Regions from separate parts of the Mesorhizobium sp. M0437 genome, predicted to be linked through region 2. Evidence: riboswitches for the same ligand, from Rfam matches in the RefSeq annotation. Region 2 holds a riboswitch; the other holds the start of a gene.
What was found. A riboswitch is a leader RNA that binds a small molecule or an ion and turns the genes downstream of it on or off. The one in region 2 is predicted to bind S-adenosylmethionine.

Region 1 (15,642 bases), on a different contig from region 2:
GCAGGGCGCAAACCGTCGCCATGCGGCTGTGGAACAGCCGCTGGCTGCTGGCGGCCGGTCTCGTTGCGGTTCTGATGGTCTATGGTTTTGCCGGCATGTCTGGCTATGTGGTGCTGCTGGCTGGCGCCGTGCTGGTTGCCGCTGCGATGCTGCCGGCCGGCATCGCCCGCCAATCGACCGAAAATGCCGCGGCCATCGAGTCGGGCGTGCAACAACTTTCCGGCGAATATCTCGCGGCGGCGGTTGCCGATCCGCTGATCATTTTCGATCGCTCCGCCGCCATCGTCCACGCCAACGCCGCTGCCTTTGCCGCCTTCGGTGGGATTGCCCCCGGCATGTCGCTGTCGCTGAAATTCCGCGCGCCGGAAATGCAGGCCTTGCTGGATAGCATCTTGGCGGGCAACGTCGCTTCGGACAGCGTCGACTACATAGAAAAGCTGCCGGTCGAACGAGCCTATCGGGTGAGCGCGTCTTCAGTCGGCCATGCCACGGATCTCTACGTGCTGGTGTTCAAGGACCAGAGTGAGGCGCGCCGGATCGACAGAATGCGTGCCGACTTCATTGCCAATGCCAGCCACGAGCTGCGCACGCCTCTCGCCTCGATCGCCGGCTTCATCGAGACGCTGCGCGGGCCGGCCCGCAACGACCCCGCGGCGCGCGAGCAGTTCCTGCAGATCATGCAGAACCAGACCAGCCGCATGGCGCGCCTCATCGACGACCTTCTGTCGCTGTCGCGCCTGGAGATGAAGCCCTATCTCAAGCCGGGAACCGAGGTCGACCTGCGCCAGGCCATCGACAGCGTCATCGATTCGCTTGGGCCGCTCGCAAAGGAAAACGGCGTCGTCATCGAGCGTGATTTCGCGGAAGGGCCGCTCGACGTGCCCGGCGATCGGGACGAGCTTTTCCAGGTCTTCGAAAACCTGCTGGAAAACGCCTGCAAATATGGTCAGTCGGGCGGACGTGTCGTGGTGTCGATCATACGCAGCGACAGCGATCCCGAACCGGGCATCGACGTCACCATCAGGGATTTCGGCCCCGGCATCCCCGAAGAGCACATCCCGCGCATCACCGAGCGCTTCTACCGCGTCGACGTCGAGAACAGCCGAACCCAGAAGGGCACCGGCCTTGGCCTGTCCATCGTCAAGCATATCCTGACCCGCCACAACGCCAGACTCTCCATCAGGTCGGAGGTCGGCAAGGGTGCGGCGTTCACGGTCCATTTGCCGGCTCGCTAACGTAGTACTATCTCTAGCACATAATGGGCCGTTTCTTTTTTCTGTCATCCGGCTAGCGTATCAGCGGGGATTCGAGGGAACGACTCAACCACGAGATCCCGGGAAGGCATTTCGTCCATGCAGTCCGTGCATATCGTCAGCGCCTATGACGAGGAGCTGAAATATCTGTCGAAGCGCATCGCTGCGATGGGCGGGCATGCCGAGCGCATGGTCGAGCAGGCGGTCGCGGCGCTGGTCAATGCGGATCCGGGGCTTGCCCAGAAAGTCATTCGGGACGACCTAGTTCTGGATGAGGGACAGCGCGAGATCGACGACAAGGCGATCATCATCATCGCCAAACGCCAGCCGATGGCGACGGATCTGCGCGAGATCGTCGGCGCGATCCGCATCTCGGCTGACCTCGAACGGGTAGGCGACCTCGGCAAGAACGTCGCCAAGCGGGTGGTTGCCGTCGCAGACGGGCGCCAGCCGAACAGCCTGTTCCGCGGCCTCGAGGCTTTGGCCAATCTGGCACTGACCCAGCTCAAGGAAGTACTCGACGTCTATGCGTCGCGGTCGGTGGAGAAAATCGGTTTCGTGCGCGACCGCGACGACCAGATCGACGCCATGTACACCTCTCTGTTTCGCGAATTGCTGACCTACATGATGGAAGACCCACGCAACATCACGCCCTGCACACATCTCCTGTTTTGCGCCAAGAACATCGAGCGCATCGGCGACCACGCCACCAACATCGCCGAGACGATCTACTATATCGTCACCGGCGACCAGATGCCGGCCGATCGTCCGAAGGGCGATAAGACGGACAAGATTATTCTTCCCGCAACCCAACCAGCGAAGTGAGTTCTCTCAGCACTGATGCGAATTTCGGATTCGCCACCCGACAGAAAATTGCGCTAAGCTTTCGACGCGCCGACTTCTCAGTTCCGCGATGAAGGCCCCGCCTTCAGGAGGCTGCGATGGAATATGTCCGCGAGTTTGCTCCTGCGCCGCCGATGTCGGGTATAATCGCTTGCGGCGTCTATACGGCTGGGCGGCGCATCGCCGACATTCCGATCGAGGAAGCCGGCGAATGGGCCGGGAAGCCGGGCCACGTGGTCTGGATCGGACTGCTGGAGCCCGACCGCAATTTGTTGCTGCGCGTCCAGGCGCAATTCCATCTGCATGAGCTGGCGATCGAGGACGCCGAGCATCCGCACCAGCGACCGAAGATCGAGCAATATGGTGATGCCCTGTTCATCGTTGCCCGCACGGCGCAGCTGATCGACAGCCGCGTCACCTTCGGCGAGACGCATCTGTTCGTCGGCGCGGGCTACATCGTCAGCGTCAGGCATGGCCCGTCGACCTCCTACGCCGCCGTTCGCCAGCATTGGGAAAGCTGCCCGCATTCCCTTGCCAAGGGCGAGGATTTCGTCCTCTACGCCATTCTCGATTTCATCGTCGACAACTATATGCCGGTGCTTGAGCAGATCGAAAACGAGGTCGAGGCGATCGAGGACAAGGTTCTGCTGAAACCGATGACCGGCTCCGATATCGAGCGGCTTTACATGCTGCGCCGCGATCTCTTGCGCCTGCGTAATGCGGCCCTGCCGCTGGTGGAGGTCTGCCGGCGGCTCACCAGCGCCGATCTGCCGCAAATCCACACAGCCATGCACCCGCTGTTTCGCGACGTCACCGACCACATCCGCACTGTCCAGGAAAAGATCGACAGCCTGCGTGAGGTTCTCGCCTTCGCCTTCGAGGCGAGCCTTCTGGTCGGTCAAAGCCAGGAGACGGCGATCTCCAAGAAGCTTGCCTCATGGGCCGCAATCTTGGCCGTGCCGACGGCATTCGCCGGCATTTACGGCATGAATTTCAGCGACATGCCGGAACTGAGGATGGAATATGGCTACCCGGCCGTCCTGGCGGCAATTGCCCTGATCTGCACGTTTCTTTACTGGCGGTTTCGCAAGAATGGGTGGCTATGAAGTGGGTGAATGATCAATAGTGAATAGGGCTAGGCAAGAGCCTTGCTTTCTTACTCCAAGCTCAGCCCGCCACCATTCACCATTCACCTGCTCCGCCGCCGCTCCGATGCCGGCTGGAACGCCACGCGGGCGTGGTACTTGCAGTAGGGGCCGGTTTCGGCGGCGTCGTTGCCGCAGAAATGGAAGTCTTCCGAAAGCGGATCGCCGTTCGGCCATTTGCAAGTGCGCTCGTTGAGTTCGACAAGTTGCAGATGCCGCGAGATCGGCACGACGACGTTCTCGACCGGGCGGATATAGTGGCGCGCCACCGGTTCGGCATCGAACTGCGCCTTGAGCGCGGTCGCACCGATCGACATCGAGGTGGTGGCATGGCGCGTGGCGCTTGCTGCCCGGGACACCGATTTCTGGATCGTCGATCCCTGCACCGTCTTCTTCTGGCGTGCCGGTGAGGCGGTCGTGCGTCCGCGACCGGACAGTTTCAGCCGGTGCACTTTGCCGATGACCGCATTGCGGCTGACCCCGCCAAGCTGTGCGGCGATCTGGCTGGCGCTGAGGCCCTCCGACCACAATTTTCTGAGAAGTTCGACTCGCTCGTCAGTCCAGTTCATGAGACCGCGCTCCTGCTGAAACGTGCGGCAATCGGAATCCATTCCCGACCCGGCTTCTGCCGGGCAGACACCACATATATCGGGTGATTAGGTCCGCCGCACGAAATCTAGTTATTTCTCTACTACAATTACCTTATGCGCTGACTCGGTGACAAGAGTCCCAAGGCCAACACGAATCGGTTTTTTCGGTTTTCCCCAACTTGCCCGGTCGCTTATGAGCCGGCGTTATGCTGGGGACTTGCCGCGCGACCTTTTCGTTGACTTCACGGCCGAAAAACAGGATAAGCCACAAGGGCCGCCGCTTTGGCGGCTTTTTGATTTTTCCGGTTCCGGAGACGCATATAATGAGCGGTTCGGCGCTTTTCGAGACCTTTGTTCGCGCACCCCTGGCTTTCGACCACGGTGAAGGCACCTGGCTGGTCACCGACAAGGGCGAGCGATATCTCGATTTCGCCGGCGGCATCGCCGTGAATTCGTTGGGCTACAGCCATCCGCATCTGGTCGCGGCCCTCACCGAGCAGGCCGCCAAGCTCTGGCACGTCTCTAATCTGTACGAGATTCCGGGACAGAGCCGGCTCGGCGAGCGGCTGGCCGACGCAAGCTTTGCCGACAAGGTGTTCTTCACCAATTCCGGCGCAGAGGCGCTCGAATGCGCCATCAAGACGGCGCGGCGCTACCACTTCGTCAAGGGCCATCCCGAGCGCTACCGCACAATCACCTTCGAAGGCGCCTTCCACGGCCGCACCCTGGCGACCATCGCCGCCGGCGGCCAGTACAAGTATCTGGAAGGTTTCGGCCCCAAGGTCGACGGCTTCGACCAGGTCGGTTTCGACGATGTGGATGCCACCGAGAAGGCGATCACGCCTGAAACCGCGGCGATCCTGATCGAGCCGGTGCAAGGCGAGGGCGGCATCAGGCAAGTGCCGACGCAATCGCTGAAGCGGCTCAGGCAGCTCTGCGATCAGCACGGACTGCTCCTGATTTTCGACGAGGTCCAATGCGGCGTCGGCCGCACCGGAAAGCTGTTCGCGCATGAGTGGGCGGGTGTCACCCCCGACCTCATGGCGGTGGCCAAAGGCATCGGCGGCGGCTTCCCGATGGGTGCCTGCCTCGCCACCGACGAGGCAGCGGTCGGCATGACCGCCGGCGTGCACGGCACCACCTTCGGCGGCAATCCGCTGGCAATGGCGGTCGGCAACGCCGTGCTCGACGTGGTACTGGAAGACGGCTTTCTCGAAGACGTCCAGCGCAAGGCACTGCTGTTGAAGCAGGGGCTCGCCGGTGTCGCCGACGAATTTCCGGATGTTATCGAAAGCATCAGGGGCACCGGCCTGATGCTCGGGCTTAAATGCGCGATGCCCAACACCAAGGTCACGGTGGCACTGCGTGACCAGCATCTCTTGACGGTTCCGGCCGGCGACAACGTTATCCGCCTGCTGCCGCCTCTCACCGTCACCGACGCCGAGATCCACGAAGCGCTCGAGCGCATTCGTGCCGGCGCCAAGAGCCTGGCAGATGCCATCGTCGCTGCCGCTGCGAAGTAATCCTGGAATTCCTGATGTCCCTTCGCCATTTCACCGATCTTTCCGCCGTTTCCGAAGGCGATCTGCGCTTCATGCTCGACGACGCAGCGGTGCGAAAGGCAAGGCTCAAGGCCGGCGAACGCAGCAAGCCGCTCGAAGGCAAGGTGCTGGCGATGATCTTCGACAAGCCGTCGACGCGCACGCGCGTGTCGTTCGACGTCGGTATGCGGCAATTGGGTGGCGAGACGATCATGCTGACCGGCACCGAGATGCAGCTTGGCCGCTCGGAGACCATTGCCGACACGGCCAAGGTGCTGTCGCGCTACGTCGATGCCATCATGATCCGCACCACCTCGCATGACCGGCTGCTGGAACTAATGGAAAACGCTACGGTCCCCGTCATTAACGGGCTGACCGACGAGACCCATCCCTGCCAGCTGATGGCCGACATCATGACCTTCGAAGAGCACCGCGGTCCGGTGGCCGGTAAAACGATCGCTTGGACCGGCGACGGCAACAACGTGCTGCATTCGCTGCTGGAGGCATCCGCGCGGTTCCATTTCAAGCTGAATGTCGCCGTGCCCGAGGGCAGCGAACCGGCCCAGAAGCATGTCGACTGGTCGAAAGCCAATGGCGGCAAGCTGAAATTCACCCGTTCGCCCGAGGAGGCCGTTCACGAGGCCGACTGCATCGTCACCGACTGCTGGGTGTCGATGGGCCAGGAGCACCGTGCCCGCGGCCACAATGTCTTCCTGCCCTATCAGGTCAATGCGGCACTGATGGCGAAAGCCAAGCCGGATGCGCTGTTCATGCACTGTCTGCCGGCGCATCGCGGTGAGGAGGTTACCGACGAGGTCATCGACGGACCGCATTCGGTGGTGTTCGATGAGGCCGAGAACCGGCTCCATGCCCAGAAGGCAGTCCTGGCCTGGTGCCTGGGCGTTTGATACGAGCCGCGGTGATCCGCGCCGGCCTGATCTGCGCCGCCTTGATCTGGGCCGCCTTGATCCGGGAGTTGGTGGTGCCTATCTCAGGCGCATCACGCAAATCGAGCGCGTCTCGTCGCATGCGCCCCGGAGGGCGGCATCGCCGCGCCCCGGAGCTTTGTCATGTTGGAAACTCATCAATTGGCTGAACATAAACCCAAGCTCGGCGAATTCGGCTACGCCGGCGACGACCATGTCGTGCCGTTCGAGGTCGGCCCGCTCGACGTGCGCGGTCGCACCGTCCAGCTCGGGCCGATGCTCGATGCTATTCTCAGCCGCCACGACTATCCCGAGCCGGTCGCCCGGCTCCTGGCTGAAGCCTGTGTGTTGACAGTATTGCTCGGAACTTCGCTGAAGTTCGAGGGCAAGTTCATTCTGCAGACCCGCACCGACGGGCCGGTCGACATGCTGGTCGCGGATTTCTCCACGCCGCACGCGCTGCGCGCTTATGCCCGCTTCGATGCCGACCGGCTGCAGGCTTTGACTTCTGCCGGCGAGACGTCACCGCAGACGCTGCTCGGCAGCGGCGTCCTGGCGCTGACCATCGACCAGGGCGCTCACACACAACGCTACCAGGGCATCGTCCAACTCGACGGCGTCACACTGGAAGATGCCGCACGCACTTATTTCCGCCAGTCGGAGCAGATTCCGACCGACCTCCGGCTTTCGGTTGCCAAGCTTCTGACGCCCGGCGTCGGCGGTGCCCGCGAACAATGGCGGGCCGGTGGCCTGCTGGCACAATTCCTGCCGCAGTCGGCGGAGCGCATGCGCGTACCCGACCTTCCAGGTGGCGACGGCGATCCGCGTGAGGAAATCCACGACCCGACCGACAATTCCTGGCAGGAGCTGCTGGCGCTGCTTGGTACTGTTGAACCGACCGAGCTGATCGATCCGACGATCGGCGCCGAACGGCTGCTTTACCGGCTTTTCCACGAGCATGGCGTCCGCGTGTTCGGCGGGGTGCCGGTCGCCGACCAGTGCTCATGCTCGAGGGAGAAGATCCACGGCATCCTTGAAGGCTTTTCCGCCGAGGAGATCAGGGACAGCACCGAGGATGGCAGCATTCACGTCGCCTGCGAATTCTGCTCGAAGCAATATGACTTCGACCCGGCGGAGTTTGCAGCGGCCGGATGACGGCCGTCAATTGACGGTGCGCCGCATTCCCGGCAAGTCGAGCGAGAAGGCGGGGATGGCGACGTCGAACGTCTCGCCCCGCCTGTTGCGCATGGTGTAGTGCCCGACCATGATGCCGGATGGCGTCGAGAGCGGGCATCCAGACGTATACTGATAGCTGTCGCCGGGGTTGAGTCCGGGTTGCTCGCCGACGACCCCGGGGCCGCGCACTTCCTCGACCTTGCCGGTGCCGTCGGTAATGTGCCAGTAGCGCGACAGAAGCTGCACGAACTCATCCGACTGATTGTCGATGGTCACCTGATATCCCCAGACATAGCGGTTTTGCGGCGGGTCGGAGTGATCCTCCAGATAGAACGGCCTGACCTGCACTTCGATGTTGCGGGTGACGGCGCTGTACATAAACTGCTCCAAAGCAATGTAGATGGAACTTTCGACGCTCAGCGCAGTTTGATCAACGATGCGCGTCATCTCCTTGCCCGACTCGAGCGCAGGTGCCGAAAAACAATGTCATTTAAGTGACACATGACAATGATGGTGTGCAGGCTTGTGCCGGGCGACTCAGCGTTCTGTCGAATTGTTGAAAACGGCCGTCATGCGGCCGGCACTTCTGGAGTGACCAGATCTCGATGGAACCGACATTCGCAGCCGCTCTCCTTTCCATAGCCCTCCTTCTTTCAAATCTCGCCAGCATCCTGTTAGCTTCGCTGAAGCTGAAGCGACCAGCCAGGATCGCACCGCCCGCCAACGCGCCGCCGGTATCGATCGTCATCCCGGCACGCGGCGTCGAGCCGTTTGCCGAAGAGACGCTGGAGCGCGCCTTCTCACTCGACTGGCCGCGCTACGAACTCATCTTCTGCGTTGCCCATGCCGACGACCCGGTGGTCAAGCCGATCACCGCCGCAATGGCGCGCTTTCCAGCTATTCGCGCCCGCCTTCTAGTCGGTGACGACCGCATCAGCGGCAATCCAAAACTCAACAATTGCGTGAAGGGTTGGGAAGCGGCGCATTATCGCTGGGTCATCCTTGCCGATTCCAATGTGCTTATGCCGAGCCACTACGTCCAGCAGCTGATGGCGGCATGGCGGCATGGCACTGGCCTCGTCTGCTCGACGCCGATCGGCTCACGGCCGGACAGTTTCTGGGGGGAGGTCGAATGCGCCTTTCTCAACACGCTGCAGGCACGCTGGCAGTACGCTGGAGAGGCGCTCGGCCTCGGCTTCGCGCAGGGCAAGAGCATGTTGTGGAACAAGCCGATGCTCGACGCCAATGGCGGCATCCGCGCGCTTGCCGCCGAGATCGCCGAGGACGCCGCCGCGACCAAGCTGGTCAACGGGCTCGGACTGCGGGTCAATCTTGTCGCCTCGCCCTTCGAACAGCCGCTCGGCCGGCGCACGCTTGGCGAGATCTGGTCGCGGCAGGCGCGCTGGGCGCGGCTGCGCCGCGTCACCTTCGCGCTGTTCTTCGCCCCCGAGATCCTGATCGGCGCGGCGCCGCCGCTGGTGCTTGCGCTGATCGCGGCGGCGGACGCCGGCGGCAGCCTGCCGGCAACCGCCATCGCCGTGCTGGTCGCGGCCTACCTGCCGGAATGCGCCTTGGCCTCGGCCAAGGGATGGCAGCTGTCGCCGCGCACGATCCCGGCGATGATGGCGCGAGACCTGATGCTTCCCGCCATTTGGGCGCGCGGATGGCTGAGCGGCGCCGTCGACTGGCGCGGCAACGTGATGACTATCCAGACAAAGACCGTCGCGGAGCTGGAAGAGACCCCGTCCGGCGCCTGATCGGCGCGTCCCCGCTCGCCTCTGTTCGGCCAGCCCTTATCCGGCAACTCTCAGTGCCTGCTCGATGTCTTCGAGCAGGTCGTCGGCGTCCTCAAGGCCAACTGACAGCCTGAGTGTTCCCGGTCCGATGCCGAGCTCGGCGCGGGCCTCATCGGTCAAGTTCTTGTGCGTCGTCGTCGCCGGATGGGTGATCAGGCTCTTGGCGTCGCCGAGATTGTTGGAAATGAGCACGACGTCGAGTGCGTTCTGGAAGGCAAAGGCCGCCTGCTTGCCGCCCTTCACATCGAGGCAGATCAGCGTCGAGCCACCCGACATCTGCTTCTTGACCACGGCCGCTTGCGGGTGGTCGGCACGGCCAGGATAGATGACACGGGCGATTTGCGGGCGCTCGGCCAGGAAATCCGCGATGCGGCCGGCACTTTCCGTCTGCTGGCGTACGCGTAGCGGCAGCGTCTCCAGGCCTTTCAGCAGCGTCCAGGCATTGAAGGGCGAGAGGCTTGGGCCGGTGTGGCGGAAATAGTCATGCAGGTTCTCGTCGATCCATTTCTTGTCCGACAGAACGATGCCGCCAAGACAGCGCCCCTGGCCGTCAATATGCTTCGTGGCCGAATAGACGACGATGTGGGCGCCGAGCTGCAGGGGTTTCTGCTGCAAGGGCGTGGCGAACACATTATCGACGATCAGCCTGGCGCCGATCGAATTGGCAAGTGCCGCGACGGCGGCAATGTCGATCACTTCCAGCGTAGGATTGGTCGGGCTTTCCAGGAAGAACAGTTTGGTGTTCGGCTTGACCGCCTTTTCCCAATTGGCGATGTCGGTGCCGTCGACCAGCGTTGCCTCAATGCCGTATTTCGGCGCCAGCGTCTCGACCACCCAGCGGCAGGAGCCGAACAGCGCGCGCGCCGCCACGATATGGTCGCCCGCCTTGGCGCTGCACAGCAGTGCTGCCGTCACCGCCGCCATGCCGGATGCCGTGGCGCGCGCGTCTTCGGCTCCTTCCAGCGCGCACATGCGTTTTTCAAACATGTCGACCGTCGGATTGGCATAGCGCGAATAGATGAAGCCCGGCTCCTCGCCCTTGAAGCGGGCCTCCGCCGCTTGCGCCGTCTCGTAGACATAGCCTTGGGTGAGATACATCGCCTCGGAGGTCTCGCCGAAGCCGGAACGCAGCGTTCCGGCATGCACGAGTGCGGTCTGAGGCTTCCAGTCGCGCTTCTTGGTCATCATTCCATCCAAACACCAAAATTGGTCCAAACAACAAAAAACCGGTCGCGAAAGTCGCAACCGGTCCATATGGCCTTGCGGCCCGACGGTCCTTTAGCGACTTGTTTAACGTGGCTGCAAGCCGACCGGCCAAATCACCACGGGATAACGAGCTTTAGACCCGCGCCACGCTTGCGTCAATTGCCGGCATGATTAAGAGGGTTGTACCAAGCAGGTGCCAAACGCGTCCACGGTCGGACCTGCGACAGAACAAGACCTCGCCCGGCGTTCGAACGGAGCCAGACTTGCGGCAGACAGGCATTCTTCCCGATCAGGATATTTCCGCGCTGTTCCAGACGGGCGCGCTGAAATCGCCGCGCACGCTCGATGCCGATCAGATCCAGCCGGCCAGCCTTGACCTCAGGCTCGGCGACAAGGCCTGGCGGGTGCGTGCTTCCTTCTTGCCCGGCCCGGACCACAGGGTTGCCGACAAGCTCGACCGGCTGAAGCTGCACGAGATCAACCTCGCCGAAGGTGCCGTGCTGGAAACCGGCTGCGTCTACATCGTGCCGCTGCTCGAAAGCCTGGCGCTGCCCGCCCATATTTCCGCCTCCGCCAACCCGAAAAGCTCGACCGGACGGCTCGATATCTTCACTCGGGTAATGACCGACCGCGGCCACGAGTTCGACAAGATCGCCGCCGGCTATGAAGGCCCGCTCTACCTGGAGGTCAGCCCGCGCACTTTCCCGATCGTCGTGCGGACCGGCTCGCGGCTGTCGCAGATCAGGTTCCGCACCGGCAATGCGCTCTTGTCGGAAAACGAGCTGCACGAGTTGCACCGCGCCGAAATGTTGGTCGCCACCGAACCACCCAACATCTCAGGCGGGGGCATCGCGCTATCGATCGATCTCGACGGAGACAAGGACGGGCTGGTCGGCTATCGCGGCAAGCACCACACCGGCCTGGTCGACGTCGACAAGCGCGCCGCGCAGGATGTCGTCGATTTCTGGGAGCCGCTCTACAAGAGCGGTGCCGGCGAGCTGGTGCTCGATCCGGACGAATTCTATATTCTGGTGTCGCGCGAGGCGGTGCATGTGCCGCCGCTCTACGCGGCCGAGATGACGCCCTTCGATCCGCTGGTCGGCGAGTTCCGCGTCCATTATGCCGGTTTCTTCGACCCGGGTTTCGGCCATTCGGCGTCGGGCGGCACCGGCAGCCGGGCGGTGCTCGAGGTACGCAGCCACGAAGTGCCGTTCATCCTCGACCACGGCCAGATCGTCGGACGGTTGGTCTATGAGCACATGCTGAAACGGCCGCGGGCGCTCTACGGCACTGATCTCGGCTCGAATTATCAGGCACAGGGCCTGAAACTGTCCAAGCATTTCCGCGCCGCGCGCTGACCTTCCTCTCACTTGCGGGCTACGCCCTGCTCAAAGTGCCTTCACCGCCACCTTCACCGGCTGCTCGATTTCAAGCGGGTTGCGCAGTGGCAGGCCGAAATCCTGCGCCTCGATTTCGAATACGTCACCGGCCTCGGTCCTGATGCCGTCGGCAAAGGACAGCGTCGCCGTGCCGAACATGTGCACATGCACGTCGCCCGGCTGGCGGAAGGCCGAGTATTTGAAGTGGTGATGCTCGAGATTGCCAATGGTGTGCGACATGTTCGCCTCGCCCGACAGGAACGGCTTTTCCCAAAGCAGCTTGCCGTCGCGCAGGATGCGTGAAGCGCCGCGGATATCGGACGGCAGATCGCCGATCAGGATCTCCGGCCCGAACGAAGCGTTGCGCAGCTTGGAATGGGCAAGGAAGAGATAGTTCACACGCTCGGTGACATGGTCGGAAAACTCGTTAGACAGCGTGAAGCCGACGCGGAACGGGGCGCCGTCGTCGCCGATCACATAGATACCGGCGATTTCCGGCTCCTCGCCGGCATCCTGGGCGAAGGCCGGCGACATAAGCGCCGCCCCGGGCGCCACCGCCATGGTGCCGTTGCCCTTGTAGAACCACTCCGGCTGCACGCCGATCTGGCCCTTCGCCGGCTTGCCGCCCTCAAGCCCCATGCGGAACATCTTCATTGAATCGGTCAGCTGTTCCTCGCCGTCCGTGCTGAGCTTCTTGTGCATGGAATCGCGGGTCGCGGCGGAGCCGAGATGCGTCAGCCCGGTGCCGGTGAGATGGAGATGCGCCGGATCGGGATGGTTGATCGGCGACAGCAGCCGGCCCTTCTTGTAGGCAGCGTCGAGGTCGACGGTTTCGCCGAAGCCCTTGCGCTCGATCAGGGCGACAAGCCCGCTGCCGGTACGCGCGGCTTCCATCGCCAGCGAATAGACGCTGCGGGCGCCGTTGATGACGCGGGTCTTGCCGCCGTTGCGGGCAACGACGCGGATCGTCTCGGCGTCGTCGAGGATTTGTGAGATCAGCATGGTAACCCTCTCTGAATTGTGGGCTGGCCTGCCCTTTCTCGGCAAACCCTGCCCTGCGCGGCCCGGACCCTGTCCGCGCCTCGGTTGAAATTCTTCGTCCGGATTGCGCTCGCGGATCAGGTCCCTCGGGGGACTTCTTTGCGCCCGGCAGCGTCGCGATGTGACCCGTATGCCTCCTGGTTGCCTCTCAAGCCTTGTTCTTGTTGTAGACGTCGAAGACGACGGCGCCGAGCAGCACCAGGCCTTTGACCACCTGCTGCCAATCGACATTGACGCCCATGATCGACATGCCGTTGTTCATGACGCCCATGATGAAGCCGCCGACCACCGCGCCGATCACCTGGCCGACGCCGCCCATCGCCGAAGCGCCACCGATGAACACCGCGGCGATGACGTCGAGCTCGCTGCCGAGGCCGGCCGCCGGCACAGCCTGCCCCAGGCGCGCTGCGATAATCAGGCCGCCGAGTGCCGACAGCACGCCCATATTGATGAACACCATCAACGTCAGCCGTTCGGTCTTGATGCCCGATAGCTGGGCTGCCTTGGCATTGCCGCCCATCGCATAGATGCGACGGCCGATCGTCATGCGTTTGGTAACGAAGACGAACAACGCGATCAGCACGCCCATCACCATGAGAACGATGGGGAGGCCCCTATAGGTGGCGAATTGGTAGACGAGAAACAGCGCCAGCGCGCTGATCACCAGGGTCTTGACGACGAACAGCGAGAAGGGCTCGGCTTCGTAGCCATGCTTCTCGCGGGTGCGCCGTGCCCTGAGCCCGAAATAGGCATAGGCGAGCACGGCGACGAGGCCGATCACGATCGTCGTCAGGTGCAGCGTCAGGCCGCTGCCGACAATGGTTTTGCCGGCGGCGTTCACGGTTGGCGGTATCAGCGTCAATGGGCCGATCAGGTCCGGAATGAAGCCGGAACTGAGCGCCTTGAAGCCGACGGGAAGCGGCCCTACGGAAGACCCGCCACCCAGCAGCGCCTGGCAGATGCCGCGGAAGATCAGCATGCCCGCCAGCGTGACGATAAAGCTCGGTATTCGGTGATAGGCAATCCAGTAGCCTTGTGCCGCGCCGATCGCACCACCGACGATCAGGCAGATGATCGACACCACCAGCGGATTGCTCAATGGGCCAAGCGGCCAGATGACCATCATCATCGCCGCCAGCGCGCCGATGAAGCCGGCGACGGAGCCGACGCTGAGATCGATGTGGCCCGAAACGATCACCAGAAGCATGCCCAGCGCCATCACGATGATGAAGCTGTTCTGCTGCACGAGATTGCTGAGGTTCACCGGCTTGAACAGCGTTCCGGACGTGGTGAACTGGAAGAACACCATGATTGCGATCAACGCCAGCACCAACCCGTATTCGCGCAGGTTGGTGACCAGCGCCGAGACGGCAATGCGAGGTCCCTGTTGTAGATCCTGGGCAACGCCGGTCTGCGGCCCGGGAGCGCTTTCGGTGCTCATGATGCTTTTCCTTCTCCGCGGACGATGGCGCGCATTATCTTTTCCTGGCTGGCGTCGCTTGCCGCCATTTCGCCGACGATGCGTCCTTCGTTCATGACGTAGATGCGGTCGGTGATGCCGAGCAGTTCGGGCATTTCCGACGAGATGACGATGATTGCCTTACCCTCGGAGGCGAGACGCGCGATGATCGTATAGATTTCATACTTGGCGCCGACGTCGATACCGCGTGTCGGCTCGTCGAGGATCAGCACTTCCGGATTGGCGAACAGCCATTTCGACAGCACCACCTTCTGCTGATTGCCGCCAGAAAGGTTGCCGGTCATCTGGTAGACGCTCGAGGCGCGGATATTGGTCCTGCCGCGATAATCGTTGGCGACCGAAAGCTCGCGCAAATCGTCGATCACGCCGTGGCGCGACACGCCGGGCAGGTTGGCCAGCGTGATGTTGTGCTTGATGTGGTCGATCAGGTTGAGCCCGTAGGTCTTGCGGTCCTCGGTAACGTAGGCGATGCCGTGTTCCACCGCCTTGCTCACCGAAGAGACGTCGATCGGCTTGCCGTTGAGGAACACCTCGCCGGTGATGCGACGGCCATAGGACCGGCCGAACAGGCTCATGGCAAACTCGGTCCGGCCGGCGCCCATCAGCCCGGCAATGCCGACCACTTCGCCCTTGCGGGCGTTGAGGTTGATACCCTTGATGACCTGCCGCTCGGCATGGATGGGGTGGTAGACCGACCAGTTTTTCACTTCGAGAACGGTCTCGCCGATCTTCGGCTCGCGCGGCGGATAGCGGTCGTCGAGCGAACGGCCGACCATCGAGGTAATGATGCGGTCCTCCGAGATGTCCTTCTTGGCCAGCGTCTCGATGGTCCGCCCGTCACGGATGATGGTGACCTTGTCGGCGACCCGGTTCACCTCGTTGAGCTTGTGCGAGATCAGGATCGAAGTGATGCCTTGCCGCTTGAATTCGAGCAGCAGATCGAGCAGCGCCTGGCTGTCCTTTTCGGACAGGCTCGCGGTTGGCTCGTCGAGAATGAGCAACTTCACTTCCTTGCTGAGCGCCTTGGCGATCTCGACCAGCTGCTGCTTGCCGACGCCGATATTGGTGATCAGCGTGTTGGGGTCTTCCTTGAGGCCGACCTTCTTGAGCAGGGCACTGGTGCGCGCCTCATTGGCATTCCAGTCGATGACGCCGTATCTGGCGTGCTCGTTGCCGAGAAAGATGTTTTCGGCGATCGACAGCATCGGCACCAGCGCAAGCTCCTGGTGGATGATGACGATGCCCTTGCGCTCGCTGTCATGGATG
Region 2 (15,642 bases):
CGTTTGCGCGAGCCCGGCTTATCTCGCCGAGCACGGCACACCGAAAACGCCGCAGGAGCTTGCAGCACACAGTGCCATCACCTTCGAAGGGCTCACCGCCGCAGCCTGGAGCTTCGCCACCGGCAAGACCGAATTCAGCGTGCCGATCCGCTCCAGGTTACGGGTCAACACGGCTGAGGCAGCGATCGATGCGGCGATTGCCGGCGTCGGCGTGACGAGGCTGCTTTCCTACCAGATCGCCGCCGCAGTCCGGTCGGGTACGCTGCGCCCGGTGCTGCAAGAGTTTGAGCCAGACCCATGGCCGGTGAGCCTCGTCCATGCCGGCCAGGGGCTACTGCCGGTGAAGCTGCGCGCATTCCTCGACTTCGCCGCCCCGCGCCTGAGACAGCGCCTGCTGCAGGCCGCATGGGAAACGTGACGAAGACGGCCCTCGCAAGGCCGGGCCGATCGCCCGCCTCGCAGCGTTTCCTTTTTGCGGGCGCTTGGTGTAACCAACGCACACCTCCTCACCGGGCACTTGCTGTATGCTGTATTTCCGCTCGCTGGCGTTCAATCTCGCCTTCTACCTCAATTTGATCGTCCAGATGATCCTCTGGACCCCGTATTATTTCCTGTCGCCGCGCCATCGCGCCTGGTTCGTGCCGAAATTCTGGTCGCGCACCAGCATGTGGCTCTACGACAAGATCGCCGGCACCAGAAGTGAGATCACCGGCCAGGAAAACCTGCCTGACGGCTCTTTCATCCTGGCGCCGAAGCACCAGTCCTTCTGGGACACGATCGCTTTCCTGCCTTATCTCGACGATCCCGTTTACATATTGAAACGGGAGCTGACCTGGATCCCGTTCTTCGGCTGGTACATTTTGAAGATGCGGATGATTCCTGTCGACCGCGGCAGCCGCTCGAAGGCATTGAAAATGGTGATCGCCGCGACCAAACAGGAATTGGCGCGCAATCCGCGTCAGCTGATCATCTATCCCGAGGGCACGCGCCGGGCGCCGGGCGACGAGCCGGTCTATAAATACGGCATCGTCGAACTCTACACGCAACTTGGCATTCCGGTGGTCCCGGTCGCCCACGTTGCCGGTCTCTATTGGCCGCGCCGCAAATTCCTGCGCTATCCCGGCACGATCAAGGCGCGCTTCCTGCCACCGATCCCGCCCGGCCTCGGCAAGGACGAATTCATGCAACGGCTGATCGGCGAGACGGAAGCCGCCTGCGACCAGCTTCTCGTCGAGGCGGCACAGACGCCGAACCCGCCGCCGATGCCGCCGACGGCAATGAAACGGCTTGGTGAGCTCGATGCGAAACCTGAATTGAAAGGCTGAGACACCCGCCGCGCATGCCAGAAAGGCTCACGGCAAGGCAGCCAGGGCGGCTGTTGCAACCAGCGTCACGGCAAACACCAGATTGATGATCCGCGACGCCAGCGGTTTGCGCAGCAAATGTGCAAAAGCCGCGCCGGCGAGAAGCCACAAGAGATGAATGGCAGCAATCATCAAGGCGAGGACCGCCAGCTTGGCTGAAATAGCAAGACCGCCCGCGCCAGGAGACGCGCCGGCGAACACGGCGGCAATCGCCACATAGGCTTTCGGATTGGCAACGGCCAGAAGGAACCCGCCCAGGAAAGTGGGAGGTGCCGCCCCACCAATGCGTGCCGCCAGCGGCGGCGCCGTCGCTATCTTGAACGCCAGATAGAGGATGTAGGCTGCTGACGCGACCGCCAACAGCGCCGCGAGCTTCGGCAGCGCGGTGAGAACGGCCATGATGCCCGTCGCCACCACCAAAAGCACGAGAACCGTCCCGACAACGATTCCCGAGGCATAGCGCAGCGAACCGCGCAGGCCGAACGCGGCGCCGATCGCGGTGACGCTTATCGTCGCCGGCCCCGGGCTGCCCATGACGATGGCCGACGCCAACACAAGCGCCAGCAATCGCTCCCATAGCTGCTGATCGAGAAGACCCTGTCCGGTCATGCGGCGTCCCTGCATCCTGCGACGATGCAGGGACGGTAGGGCAAGGCAGCGGCGCCGGTCTTGAACGATCGTGCGCGGCTATGCGCTGGCCTTGTCGAGCTCGGCCAGATCGTCCGGGCTGAGCTGCAACGACGCGGCACGCACCAGGCTGTCGAGCTGGTCGAGCGTCGTCGCGCTGGCAATCGGAGCGGTGACGCCGGGCTGTGCCATGACCCAGGCAAGCGCCACTTCCGCTGGCTTGGCCGAGTGTCTGGCTGAAACAGCATCGAGCGCTGAGAGAATGCGCATGCCGCGGGTGTTGAGATAGCCTTTCACACCGCCACCGCGCGGGCTTTTGCCGAGGTCGGCCTCGCTGCGGTACTTGCCGCTCAGAAACCCCTTCGCGAGGCTGAAATAGGTGATGACGCCGATGTCCTCGGCCGCGCACAGGTCGCGCAGCGGACCATCGAAGGACGAGCGGTCGTAAAGGTTGTATTCCGGCTGCAGCACCTCGTAGCGCGGCAGGCCGCGCAGGCTTGCTACGTCAAGTGCGGCCCGCAGCTGGGCGGCGTCGAGGTTGGAAGCGCCAGCATAACGGATTTTGCCCTTGTCGAGCAGTTTCTGGTAAGCGCCGAGCGTTTCCTCATAAGGGGTCGCCGGGTCGGGCCAGTGCGACAGATAGAGATCGACGCTATCGACCTGCAGCCTCTTCAGCGAAGCATCGATGGCCTGTTCGATATAGGCGGCGGACAGGTCCCTCTTACCCTGTCCCATATCCGAACCGACCTTGGTGATGACGACAACCTTGTCGCGGTTGCCACGGCTCTTCATCCATTTGCCGATGATGGTTTCGGATTCGCCGCCCTCGTGGCCGGCAATCCAGCGCGAATAGGAATCGGCCGTGTCGATGGCGTTGAGGCCAGCGTCGACAAAGCGGTCGAGCAGGTCGAACGAGGTTTTCTCATCGGCGGTCCAGCCGAACACATTGCCGCCCAGAACCAATGGCGCGATGGATAGGTCGGTGCGACCGAGACGACGTTTCTGCAAGGCTGATCTCCATGGTGATTCATGCTGGGGCGGGTGGGAGCCGCCGACCGAGCTAACCTATGTCGCACCGTGGCAACGTCAAACGCATAGCCTCTTTTCCAGCCCGCCGGCGCTTCACAAAACCGCGACCCGCCGCGCCGTGTCCGGCCCCAAGGCGCTGGTCCCGGGCATCCAAACCGGCAGCCTCTGAAGAAACGATCTGGCAAGTTTGGCACATAGATTGTCAAATCTGCCAATTCAGACCTTTGCCGGCCGGCCATAGGTTCCGCCGCGCCGACGCAAGTCTCGGCACGGCCTGGCCGGGGCTCAGACTGTTGGCCTCGGATTGTTTGTTATGGAGACCGGCATGAAAGCAATTGTATTTGACGCCATCGGTTCGCCGCGCGACGTGCTCTATGTGGATGACCTGCCGATGCCACGGATCAGCGACGGCGAGGTGCTGGTCAGGATGGTCTCGGCCTCGATCAATCCGGGCGACTTCCTGTTTATCCAGAACCTCTATCCCGAACCGAAGAAGCCGCATTTTCCCCGGCAGATCGCCGGAAACCATGGCGCCGGCATCGTCGAAGCCGTTGGCGCGAACGTCGGGTTGGAACCGGGGATGCTTGTCGCGTTCAGCTATTATGGCAGCTGGGCCGAGTACGCCGCCATTCCCGCCGAATGGCTGATCCCGTTGCCTGCCGGCTATCCTGTCGAACGCGCCGGGCAGATGGTGAACCCCATTACCGCGTGGGATCTGCTGGTGGATTCCCGTGTGCGGCCTGGCCAATGGCTGGCTGTCACGGCCGGCTATTCGTCAATTTCGACAATGGTGATGCAGTTCGCCCAACGACGCGGCATCAACGTCATCGCTCTTGTGCGGCGCTCGCACCAAAGCTTCGATCCGAAGACGCTTGGCGCCGCCGCCACTCTTGACCTTTCGGAGTTGAAGACAAGTATCCGGGAAGCCGTGATGGATATCACCGGCGGCGCCGGATTGAACGGGATTATCGACAATGTCGGCGGACCTGTCAGCGGCGAATTGATCCGCACCCTGGCGCTCGGCGGGCAGATGGTGATCAATGGCGGAATGAGTGCCGAGCGCTTCGAACTGCACAATTTCGACGTGTTGCTGAGCGGCGTCGAAATCAGGGCGAATATCTATCGCTACTTCTTTTCGCCGCCTGCCGAAGCCGACCGGCCTGTCCTATGCGAGATTATCGACACCTTCGGCCAGCCCGGCTTCCACGTTCCTGTCGGCGGTCTCCACCCGCTGACCGAGTTCAAGCTTGCCGTGGCAAACAGTCTGGATCGCGCCGATCTTGGAAAACAGATTTTCAGGATGTAGCCCGCGTCACGACACCGAAAACATCATGGTAACGACAAAAGGCGCTACGTCGCGATCCGTCTCGTCACGTCTTCCAGCCAGTGGTCGCTTATACCCAGTGCTTCGAGGTGCTCCAGCGTGCTGAGCACGTAATCCTCATTCCTCCCCGATTGGCCGACGGCGCCGCGAACGACGGCCGCCGCCTCGGCCGGGTCGAGCGCACCGGCATATTGCTCATGGCTGCGGTCCACGACATAGGCGACGGCGTCGACCGTCTTGCCCCCATCCGTTTCACCCTTGTCGAGGCGAACGCTGAGCACACGTTCGAGATAGACGTTGGTGACCAGCTCGCGTTCGCGCAGATAGGTAATGACCTCGTTGCGCAGCTCGCCTGGAACCCGGAACGCCAGCCCGATGCAGGAGCCTCCGCGGTCGAGGCCGAGCACCAGGCCCGGCCGTTCGCGCGTGCCGCGATGCACGAAAGAATAGACGCAGAGCGAACGGCGGTAGCCATGCAGGCGGGCGCGCCGCGTCTCGACATGTGCGAATCCCGGTCGCCAGATCAGTGAGCCGTAGCCAAAAACCCAAAAATCGCCCATATCGCCAAGCCTGATTGTGACGACCACCTCACCGGTGGTGTTTCAGTCCGTCTACCTGTTGGTGCCGCAAGCGACAGCCCGCCCGTGCCACCCCGCGTTAACGAAAGCCGCAGCATGACGTCAAGTGACGAGCGCCCGCCGCCCAGCCAACGTCGCCGCCTGTTGTGGCTTGCCGCTTTCATCCTCGTGCTGTTCGGCATCTACAGCGCCGGCTGGTTCTACCTGGCGGACCTGGTCGAGAGCGCCACCAAAAAGGCGGTCGCCGATCTCGACGACAAAGGCATCAAGGCCGACTGCGCCAATCTCGCGGTCAGCGGCTATCCCTTCAGCTTCACCGTTTCCTGCGACAGCCTGGCTTACGAGGACGACAGCCGCAACGTCGCGGCATCGACAGGCAAGATCAACGCCGCCACGCAGATCACCCGGCTTCTGTCGCCTGCCGCCGAGCTCAGGGGGCCGCTCAGGACCTCTGTTCCCGGCATGACCCCGCTCTGGATCGACTGGGATGATCTGCGGGCCGACATGAAGCTGTCCTGGCCGCTGCCGAGGCGCCTCTCGCTGCAGGCAGAAGGCCTGTCCGGCCAGACCGATCCGGCAGACGACACCGATCCCGTCTCGCTGTTCAGCGCCGGAACCGCCACCGGACAATTGCGCCCAAACGGCCCGGACATCGACTATGCCGGCAATTTCACCGATCTTGAAATCGACGCGGCGGCCATCGACGGGCGCGTCTTGCCGCCGCTCGACGGCAGCGGCGACCTGACGCTGAAGAACGGCGTCACGCTGATCAAGGCAAATCCGAAGAGCCTGCGCGGCCAGGCGGCCGAAATCCACAAGCTCGATCTGTCGTCCGGAACTGCGCGCATCACCGTTTCGGGACCGCTGTCGGTCGATGACGACGGTCTCATAAATGCCGACCTGACGATCAGGCTCAATGATCCAAAGGCCGTGGCGGCAATCCTCGCCACCGCCATCCCCGAGCAGAAGAAACAGATCCAAACCGGCTTTGCCGGACTGGCGCTGCTCGGCAACCAGCCGTCGATGCCGCTGAAGATCGTCAGGGGCAAGGCCTCGCTCGGCTTCATCCCGCTCGGCAAGATCAAGCCGCTCGACTAGAGCAACTCCAGGAAAAGTGTGAAACGGTTTTCCGTCCGGAATTGCGCAAAACAAAGAGATAGAGCGGTTCGGCGTTTCTGTGAAACGATGAACCGCTCTAAGCCGGGCCGGCCTGCGATCGGCCTGCCGCGGCTTATCCCTTCGGCGGGTGTTCGACTGCCTGGCGGCCGAAATCCGGTACGTCGATATCCTGGCCGGCCTCGATGATCGAGCGGCGGACGGCGCGGGTGCGGGTGAACAGGTCGAACAGTTTTTCGCCGTCGCCCCAGCGGATCGCCCGCTGCAGCGAGGACAGATCCTCGGAAAACCGCGCCAGCATTTCGAGAATGGCGTCCTTGTTGTGCAGGCAGACGTCGCGCCACATGGTCGGGTCGGACGCCGCGAGACGAGTGAAGTCGCGAAAGCCGGAAGCCGAGTATTTGATGACCTCGGACTTGGTCACCGACTCCAGATCGTCGGCGGTACCGACGATGTTATAGGCGATGATGTGCGGCAGGTGCGAAACGATGGCCAGCGTCATGTCGTGATGCTGCGGGTCCATCGTGTCGATGTTGGAGCCGCAGCGGCGCCAGAATTCCGAGAGCTTTTCCAGTGCTGCGGGATCGGTGCCGGGCAGCGGCGTGAAAATGCACCAGCGGTTCTCGAACAGTTCGGCAAAACCGGCGTCCGGTCCCGATTTTTCGGTGCCGGCCAAAGGATGGCCGGGGATGAAGTGCACGCCATCAGGCACGTGCGGCTGCATCTGCGCGATCACCGACGCCTTGGTCGAGCCGACATCGGTGAGGATGGCGCCCTTCTTCAGCGCCGGCGCGATCTCCGCGGCGACCGTACCGGAAGAACCGACCGGCACCGAAACGATAACCAGATCAGCATCGCGAACCGCCTCTTTCGCATCCGTCGTATAGGTGTCGCCAAGGCCGAGTTGGCTCGCCCGTGCCAGCGTCGCTTCGCTGCGCGTCGAAATCGCGATTTGGCCGGCGAGCTCCTCGCGGCGGATGACGCGGGCCAGCGACGAGCCGATCAGGCCGATGCCGACCAGCGCGATTTTTTCGAACATCGGTGATGTCATGGTGTTCTAGCTTTTCAGGAATGTCGCGAGTGCTGCGACAACGCCGCGATTGGCCTCTTCGGTGCCGATGCTCATGCGCAGCGCGTTGGGAAAACCGTACCCGGAAACGCGCCGCAATATGTAGCCGCGCGCACTGAGGTAGTCGTCGGCGGCCGCCGCCGAATGCCTTTTGTCCTCGGGAAAGTGGATGAGGATGAAATTGCCGACGCTCGGCGTCACCCGCAGCCCGAGCCCGCTTAGTTGCTCGCTCAGCCAGGCCAGCCAGGTCTCGTTGTGCGCGACGCTGCGTTCGATATGGGCGCGGTCGTGGATCGCCGCGATGCCGGCCTCGATTGCCGTTGCATTGACGTTGAAAGGCCCGCGCACGCGGTTGATCGCGTCGATGACGTGCATTGGCGCATACATCCAGCCGATCCGCGCCCCGCCCAGGCCCAATTTGGAGAAAGTGCGGGTCATGACCACGTTTTCCGCGCTGCCCACCAACTCGACGCCGGCTTCATAATCGTTGCGCCGGACATATTCGGCGTAAGCTGCATCCAGCACCAGAAGCACGTTTCGCGGCAGGCCGGCATGCAGGCGGCGCACCTCCTGGAACGGCACGTAGGTGCCGGTTGGATTGTTTGGATTGGCAAGGAAGATGATCCGGGTAGCCGGCGTCACCGCGGCGAGGATCGCATCGATATCGGCGCGTTCATCGGTCTCCTTGACCGTCACCGGGACGGCACCGGCCGACTGTATGTAGATCTTGTAGACCATGAAGCCGTGTTCGGTGATGATGGCTTCGTCGCCGGGCGCGAGGTAGGTCTGCGCCAGCAGGCCCAGAATCTCGTCGGAGCCGTTGGAGCAGACGATGTTCGCCGGGTTGAGCCCGTGCACCTCGGCGATCGCTTCCCTCAGGCGCCTGGCGCTGCCGTCGGGATAGACCGCGAGCTTGTCGGCGACCGCGCGCGCGGCCTCTATCGCCTTTGGCGAAGGGCCGAGCGGGTTCTCGTTCGCCGACAATTTATGGACCTTGGCGACACCTTCAGGCGCCGCGCTCTTGCCGGGCACATAGGCTTCGATGTCCATGATGCCGGCGCGGGGCTTTGGACGTGTCTGATCCGGTGTCTGGCTCATTTCATGAAATCCGTCGAGAGTGCCTCCATCCGGAAGCCGCAGCGGAAATACAAGCCGTGGCCCGGAATGTCGAGGGGCGGCAATTCGGGATCAAGAACTTGCCGTTGACGAAGCCATGCGCGAGTCATAGAAGAACGGCTACAGTTCCGTGGTGATTTGGCCGGTCGGCTTGCAGCCACGTTAAACAACTTGCTAAAGGGCCGTTTGCATCTTGTAACCGGCTTTGCGAAGGCATGGCCGGTTTTTTGTTGCCAGACCGGTGGACAACTGAAGGCCGGGCAAGGAGATGTGATGGTCGCTTTGCGCGCGCGAAAAACCAACAACGAGGCCGACCAGCCGTCGAGCCCGGTGTTGCGTTTCGGCGCCGACAAGCCGCTCAAGCTCGACGCCGGCACGCTGCTGTCGCCGTTCCAGATTGCCTACCAGACCTATGGCACGCTCAACGACGCGCGCTCCAACGCCATCCTCGTCTGCCATGCGCTGACCGGCGACCAGCACGTCGCCAACACCAATCCGGTGACCGGCAAGCCGGGCTGGTGGGAAGTGCTGATCGGTCCCGGCAAGATCATCGATACCGACCGTTTCTTCGTCATCTCGTCAAACGTCATCGGCGGCTGTCTCGGCTCCACCGGTCCCGCCTCGACCAATCCCGCCACCGCCAAGCCCTACGGGCTCGACCTGCCGATCATCACCATCCGCGACATGGTGCGGGCGCAGTTGATGCTGGTCGAGCATTTCGGCATCGAACAGCTGTTCAGCGTGCTGGGCGGCTCGATGGGCGGCATGCAGGTGCTGCAATGGGCCTCGAGCTATCCCGAGCGCGTCTTCTCGGCGCTGCCGATCGCCACCGGCGCCCGCCATTCCTCGCAGAACATCGCTTTCCACGAGGTCGGCAGGCAGGCGGTGATGGCCGACCCGGACTGGCATGGCGGCAAGTATTTCGAGCACGGCAAGCGGCCGGAAAAGGGGCTGGCGGTGGCGCGCATGGCCGCCCACATCACCTATCTGTCGGAAGCAGCGCTGCACCGCAAGTTCGGCCGCAACCTGCAGGACCGCGAAGCCCTGACCTTCGGTTTCGATGCCGACTTCCAGATCGAGAGCTATCTGCGCCATCAGGGCATGACGTTCGTCGATCGCTTCGATGCCAACTCCTATCTCTACATGACCCGGGCGATGGACTATTTCGATCTCGCCGCCGACCATGGCGGCCGGTTGGCCGATGCCTTCGCCGGCACCAAGACGCGCTTCTGCCTGGTTTCGTTCACTAGCGATTGGCTGTTCCCGACCGAGGAGAGCCGCTCGGTCGTGCACGCGCTGAACGCGGCCGGCGCCTCGGTATCGTTCGTCGAGATCGAGACCGACCGCGGCCACGACGCCTTCCTGCTCGATGAGCCCGAACTGTTCGCCGCCATCAAGGGCTTCATCGCCTCGGCCGCGCGGGCGAGAGGGCTCGGCGCATGACCCCGAAAAGTTGCGGATTGTTCGGATCAGGACCATGTGCCAGGCATCAGCGCATGACCCCGAAAAGTTGCAGGCTTTTCGGATCAGGGTCATGTGCCGAGCAAGAGCCGAAGGCATGAGCGTCAACCGCGCCCAGCGCGTCGACCTCGAAGTCGTCGCCGATCTCATCCCGCCGCAGTCGCGGGTGCTGGACGTCGGTTCCGGCGACGGCCTGCTGCTCGAATTGCTGCAGGAGACCAAGAAGGTCGATGGCCGCGGGCTGGAACTGTCGCAGCGCGGCGTCAACGAATGCGTGGCGCGCGGCCTGTCGGTTATTCAAGGCGATGCCGACAAGGATCTCCAATTCTATCCCGACAAGGGTTTCGACTTCGTCGTTCTGTCGCAGACCTTGCAGGCGACCCGCAATCCGAAGCTGGTGCTCGACGAACTGCTCCGGATCGGCAACCGCGCCATCGTCTCATTCCCGAATTTCGGCCACTGGCGGGTGCGCCTTTCGCTGCTCTTCAACGGCCGCATGCCGGTGACCAAGGACCTGCCCTATTCCTGGTACGACACGCCCAACATCCATTTCTGCACCATTCGCGACTTCGTCAATCTGTGCGACGAGCTTGGCGCGACGGTGGAAAAGGCAACCGCGCTCGACGCCAACGGCCAGCGGATCGGCTTCTCCATGCCTTGGTGGTTCTGGAACTTTTTCGGCCAGCAGGCGGTATTCCTGCTGAAACGATAGGTTTGACAGGCAGAAGCAACGAACCTCAGACCTGCGCAAGAAACCATATTTTCAATTTTCAATCCAATGAAGTTGCCCGGCATTCTTTGTTGCTTTAACAGGTCTCAAACGGGTTGGTTTGGGGGAAGCAATGAAGACGTTAGTATTAGCAACAGCTTTGATGTCGGCCACTTTGATTTCCGGATGCACGACGTCGAAGACCGATTTCCAGAATGGACAAGTCGCGTTGAGCGGCAGCCCGGCGCTGAAACGGCAGGCGATCCAGCGGTGCATGACCAAATTCAAGATGCGGTTCGGCAAGGTTGAAAGGGCAAACCTCGCCGCGCTCATGAACGTCCCGGATGCCGGATTGGAACACACGTTCTGCACGCGATTGATGAACGGCTTCGCGAACGGCAGGATCAACTACTCGGATTACCTGGCTGCATTGTCGCATGGCGACATGTCCAACGCGATCAAGGTGCTGCAGGGGCGGTGAAGCTGCCGATGCAGACGCGATCCAAATTCGGTGCCGCCAGATAGATGGCGGCACCATAGACGCCGGTTGTACCCGATCATTCCCTCTATTCAAGCACGTCCGTGGCCTTGTGCGGGTGCTGGACGCCATCAACGAAGACCACGTCGGACCGGGAATTGCCGGTACGCAGCGGCAATATCTCCTGATAGGCGGGCGAGTCGTACCATGCACGTGCCTGCTGCCGGTTGGGAAACTCGATGACTATGAGATAGCCCGGCCAGGTGTTTTCAACGACTTCCACCTCGCCTCCGTGCACCACGAAGCGGCCGCCAAACGGTTCCAGCGTGGCATCGATCTTGTGCAGGTACTCGACGATCTGCGGTCCCGGCGTGACCTGGCGCATATGGGCGACGGCGTAGGCGGTCATGGCGTAACTCCTTGTGGTCGAAGGCCGGACAACCGGCTTGATGGGAGCAGTTTGCCGAGACGTCGCGCACAGGTCGATTACCCCCGAGGTAATGACACTGAATACAAAACCGACGCGCCGCTGCCGTCAGCTGAAAGATATTTCCGCCTGGCACCGATGATTTCCACCCACCTGCGCTGTCCTTATCGATGAGCGCGCCTGGATGGTCCGGCGGCCGGGAATAGAGAGGTGATCCATGGGATCGTTGCAAAATCAGAATGTCGTCGTCGTCGGAGGCAGCCGTGGTGTCGGCCGCTCCATCGCGGAGGCCGCCCTCAAGGAGAAAGCGACGGTGCTGGCCGTCGCCCGCGGAAAACAGGCCCTGGCGCAATTTGCCTGGGAGGTCTCGGGCGTGAAGACGCTCGCGGCCGATGCTACGATGGACTCCGCCCCGGATAAGGTCTTCGCCGCGCTTGAGCCGGACGTACTGGTGATCTGCGCAGGTGCGCTGGCGCCTTCTGCGCCGGTGCATGAACAGAACTGGAAGGCGTTCTCGGCAAATTGGGACACGGACGTCAAGGCGTCGTTCCTGTTTTGCCGGGCCGCTCTGCGGCGTCCGCTCAAGCCGGGGACCCGGATCGTTCTGATCTCCAGCGGCGCGGCCTTGACCGGCGGACCACCGAACGCCGGCGGCTATGCTGGCGCAAAACGCATGCAGATGTTCCTGGCCGGTCATAGCCAGAAGGAGGCCGACCGGCTTGGCCTCGGCCTGCGCTTCATGGCGCTCGCGCCGATGCGCATCATGCCGGAAACCGGCGTGGGCAAAGCCGGCGTCGACAGCATAGCGGCCTATATGGGCATCCAGCCGGCGGACTTCATCGCCGCCATGACCGACATGCAAACGCCGGCCGATGTCGGACGGGCGGTGGTCGCACTCGCCACCGGCCAGCCGCAAGGCAGTTCCTTCATGGTGAGCGGTAGCGGGCTTGCCCCGGCCGCCTGAGGGGCGCGTAATGCAACGCTCGCTCGTAACCGCACAAGCCACATGACAGACGCTCAACCACCTCTGGAACCATCACGCCAGCCGATCCTCGATCGGCTGGCCTTCGAGAAGGTCACGGCCGCGCATCGCCGCGAGCTCAAGCTGCATTGTTATCGCATGATGGGTTCGCTGCACGAGGCCGACGACCTCGTCCAGGACACGTTGCTTCGCGCCTGGCGCGCAAGATCGGAGTTCGACGGGCGAGGTTCGGTTCGCGGTTGGCTCTACATGATCGCGACCAACGGTTGCCTCAACGCCATCAAGGCGAGGTCGAGGGCGCGTCGCATTCTCCGGGAACCCGGACGGCAGCCCTCGCACGGGGCGGCCATAGGCGGGCCCATAGCCGACATCGCCTGGCTGGAGCCCTACCCCGACGCCGAGCTTCCAGACGTTGCCAGCAGCGAGCCAGGTCCGGAAGCCCGTTACGAGAGCCGCGAGGCCGTCCAGCTCGCCTTCGTCGCGGCGATCCAGGATCTGCCGCCCAGGCAGCGCGCCGCGCTGCTGCTTGCCGACGTCCTCGGATGGTCGGCTGTCGAGACGGCGCGTTTGCTGGGCGGATCGACGGCTTCGATCAACAGCGCGTTGCAACGGGCCCGCGCAACGCTGGCGACGCGCTATCCTCAGGGACGGCCGGCCAGCCGATCACGGCCCAGCCCCGAAGAAGGCCTGCTGCTCGAACGCTACATGCAGGCCTGGCAGGCCGCCAATCTCGACAGCTTGATCGAGCTGCTGCGTGAGGACGCCATCTACACCATGCCGCCTTGGCGTGAATGGTATCAAGGCCGCGAAGCGATCCGCGGTTTCTTCGAGACCGTCTGGCCGAGGTTTGGCGGCTTCCGCACGCTGGCCACCCGCGCCAATGCCCAGCCGGCGGTCGGGGTTTATTCCCGCAGCCACGATGGCCCTGAATGGCGGGCCCATTCCCTGCATGTGTTCGACGCAGCCGAGGGCGGGATCGCTTCCTTGACGATCTTCATAGGGCCGCTCGGGCCATCTCTGTTCCCGGCCTTCGGCCTGCCACCAGCCTAGCTTACCCCTGGGCCAGCCTTATCGGTCGAGTTCCGGGAAATAGGGGTCCGAGAAAAACCTTCGGTCGCGCTCACCTTGCAGGCAGTCGATCGGTGCGTCGATGCGGATCGTCCTCGGATCCACCTTGGGATACTCGATGCCGCTGACCTCGAGGATCAGTTTGCGGCGAGTGGCGGTGGCGAATTCGGAAGCAGCATAGATCGGCAGCACGAACGAGCCCGGCCCGCCGGTGACGCATTCGGCATAGTACCGGTCGAGATGGCTGAAGGTGGGTGACGGGCTGACCAGGATCGGCAGCCCGTTGATGACGATGCCCTTCGCCAGCGCCGCATCGCGTGCCGTTGTGACCGGCAAGCCGGTGTTGTTTGGGCCGTCCCCCGAGACGGCGATGACGCGGCGGTTGCCGGTGAAGGCCGTGCCGTCGAAAAGCTCGGCGCCGAAAGCCACAGCACCGGAAATCGAGGTGCCGCGAAAGCTCCTGAACGGGCGGGCCGCGATCTTGTCGGCGAAAGCGTTGGCGCTCTCCTTGCTGTCGACGACCTGCCAGGCAATGACCGCATCGTCGCGGATGGTGCCGGCCCATTCGAAATAGGCGATGGCGATGCGGCCGAAGGTACCGGCACGCACGGCGTTGATGAAGTCGGGGTGGCGCAGCGCCGCGACATAGCCGGCGCGCTGCAGGGCAAACTCCCTTTCATCCATCGACTGCGAGATGTCGACGGCCAGCACCAGCTCGACATCGACGGCAATTGCATTGGCCGGCGCGGCCGCAGGTGCCGCCGGGGTGCAGGCAAGGCAGGCGAGCAGGGCGAGTGCGTCAAGCATGGCCGATCGGAACGTTCCCATCTGAAACGATCGCGACAGTTTTTCGCCGCGATCGCGGCGAAATAAAGCTTGCCTTCTATTTCTTTCGGCCGGTCGAGGCGATCGCCGGGGGCGGTTCGATGGCACCTGCCCTGATACGGGCCGGCTTGAGTGGCGGTTGGCCGGCATCCTTGACGATGGTCAACGCCCGCCGGAAAAAGCGGGCATTGTGCTGGCCGCGGCCGATATTGAGGATCGCGGCGTCGGGAAGGCGCTTCTCCAGCATCGACAGCACTTGCCTCAGCGTTGGGCCGTCGAACGCGTCCAGCGCCTCGTCGATGATCACCCATTTCGGCCGTCGCAAGGCCAGCCTGGCAAAGGCCAGCAGACGCTGCTCGTCGTCGCTGAGCTCACGCTCCCAGCGCGCCGAGCGATCGAGCGAGGACGACAGGCGTTGCAGCCCGACATCGGCCAGCACCTCCGAGATCTCGGCATCGCTCGCCTCCGCCGCGCCGTCTGAATGGTTGAGCACCTCGCGCAGCTTGCCGAGCGGGAAATAGGGGGTACGCGGAACAAAGATCGGCGCTTCTCCGGCCGGCATGCCGATCCGTCCGCTGCCCCATGGCCACAGACCGGCAATGGCCCGGAAGAACAGCGTCTAGCCGGCGCCCGGATCTCCGGTGATCATGACCCGGTCGCCGGCGCGGATTTCGACATGCGGCTCGGCAAGCTTGGTGCATCCCTCCGGCGAGGCGACCTCGAGTTTCTCGAAGGTCAGGCTGCCGTCCGGGTTTTCGCCGAACGAAATGCGCCTTTCCGTATGGTGCAGCGCGTCGGTGTCGGCAAGCGCGATGCGGAAGTCGGCGACCCGCATCAGCGTAGCGCGCCAATCGGCGATGCCGCCGATATTGTTGATGAACCAGCGCAGCGACGAATGGACCTGGTTGAAAGCGCCGACTGCCATCATCAAGCCGCCAAAGCTGATATCGCCGGCGAAATAGACCGGTGAGGCGACCAGGATCGGCGCGACGACAGTGATCCAGCCATAGGTGTCGGTAACCCAGGAAAGATTGATCTGGGCGCTGTAGATGCGCCGCATGGCGCCCAGCACCATGCCGAGATCGAATTCGAGCCGGCGCCTGGCATCGGCCTCGCCATGCGCCAGCGCGATGGCATCGACATTCTCGTTGACGCGAACCACCGAGGAGCGCAGCTCCGCTTCACGCGTATAGCGATCGTTGTTGAAGCGGATCAACGGTCGCCCGACCAGCCAGCTCAACCAGGAGGCGGTGCCCGCATAAAGGATCGCCGCCCAGACCATATAGCCGGGTATGGCCAGCGAATGGCCGCCTATGTGGAAGACGAAGCCGGAAGACAGCGACCACAGGACCCCAACGAACGAGGCAAGCAGGATGCAGGACTGCAGCAGGCCGATGCCAAGACCGGTGGAAAGATCGGAGAGATGCCCGGCATCCTGCTGCAGGCGCTGGTCGGGATTGACGCCGATG

Region 1: linked by a shared signal. The riboswitch ahead of NKI72_RS09555 (O-succinylhomoserine sulfhydrylase) and the one ahead of metX (homoserine O-acetyltransferase MetX) in region 2 are both predicted to bind S-adenosylmethionine.

Annotation. Positions count from the first base shown of each region.
Region 1 is NZ_JAMYRK010000011.1:14,384-30,025, reverse strand. It holds gene NKI72_RS09600 (sensor histidine kinase) at 1-1,235, shown strand, start outside; gene phoU (phosphate signaling complex protein PhoU) at 1,353-2,078, shown strand; gene NKI72_RS09590 (magnesium and cobalt transport protein CorA) at 2,195-3,202, shown strand; gene NKI72_RS09585 (GcrA family cell cycle regulator) at 3,286-3,810, opposite strand; gene NKI72_RS09580 (aspartate aminotransferase family protein) at 4,155-5,354, shown strand; gene argF (ornithine carbamoyltransferase) at 5,369-6,280, shown strand; gene NKI72_RS09570 (Hsp33 family molecular chaperone) at 6,443-7,453, shown strand; gene apaG (Co2+/Mg2+ efflux facilitator ApaG/CorD) at 7,460-7,852, opposite strand; gene NKI72_RS09560 (ceramide glucosyltransferase) at 8,080-9,231, shown strand; gene NKI72_RS09555 (O-succinylhomoserine sulfhydrylase) at 9,268-10,458, opposite strand; SAM riboswitch at 10,529-10,606, opposite strand; gene NKI72_RS09550 (2'-deoxycytidine 5'-triphosphate deaminase) at 10,740-11,834, shown strand; gene araD1 (AraD1 family protein) at 11,865-12,857, opposite strand; gene mmsB (multiple monosaccharide ABC transporter permease) at 13,045-14,337, opposite strand; gene mmsA (multiple monosaccharide ABC transporter ATP-binding protein) at 14,334-15,642, opposite strand, start outside.
Region 2 is NZ_JAMYRK010000006.1:21,513-37,154, reverse strand. It holds gene NKI72_RS05880 (LysR family transcriptional regulator) at 1-418, shown strand, start outside; gene NKI72_RS05875 (lysophospholipid acyltransferase family protein) at 525-1,325, shown strand; gene NKI72_RS05870 (LysE family translocator) at 1,353-1,973, opposite strand; gene NKI72_RS05865 (aldo/keto reductase) at 2,052-2,999, opposite strand; gene NKI72_RS05860 (quinone oxidoreductase family protein) at 3,346-4,326, shown strand; gene NKI72_RS05855 (gamma-glutamylcyclotransferase) at 4,371-4,904, opposite strand; gene NKI72_RS05850 (DUF2125 domain-containing protein) at 5,019-6,020, shown strand; gene NKI72_RS05845 (prephenate/arogenate dehydrogenase family protein) at 6,154-7,089, opposite strand; gene hisC (histidinol-phosphate transaminase) at 7,096-8,205, opposite strand; SAM riboswitch at 8,344-8,421, shown strand; gene metX (homoserine O-acetyltransferase MetX) at 8,497-9,666, shown strand; gene metW (methionine biosynthesis protein MetW) at 9,782-10,396, shown strand; gene NKI72_RS05825 (hypothetical protein) at 10,448-10,669, opposite strand; gene NKI72_RS05820 (hypothetical protein) at 10,668-10,874, shown strand; gene NKI72_RS05815 (DUF1330 domain-containing protein) at 10,960-11,280, opposite strand; gene NKI72_RS05810 (SDR family NAD(P)-dependent oxidoreductase) at 11,516-12,262, shown strand; gene NKI72_RS05805 (RNA polymerase subunit sigma-70) at 12,305-13,330, shown strand; gene NKI72_RS05800 (DUF1194 domain-containing protein) at 13,349-14,155, opposite strand; partial or broken gene NKI72_RS05795 (ABC transporter ATP-binding protein/permease) at 14,232-15,642, opposite strand, start outside.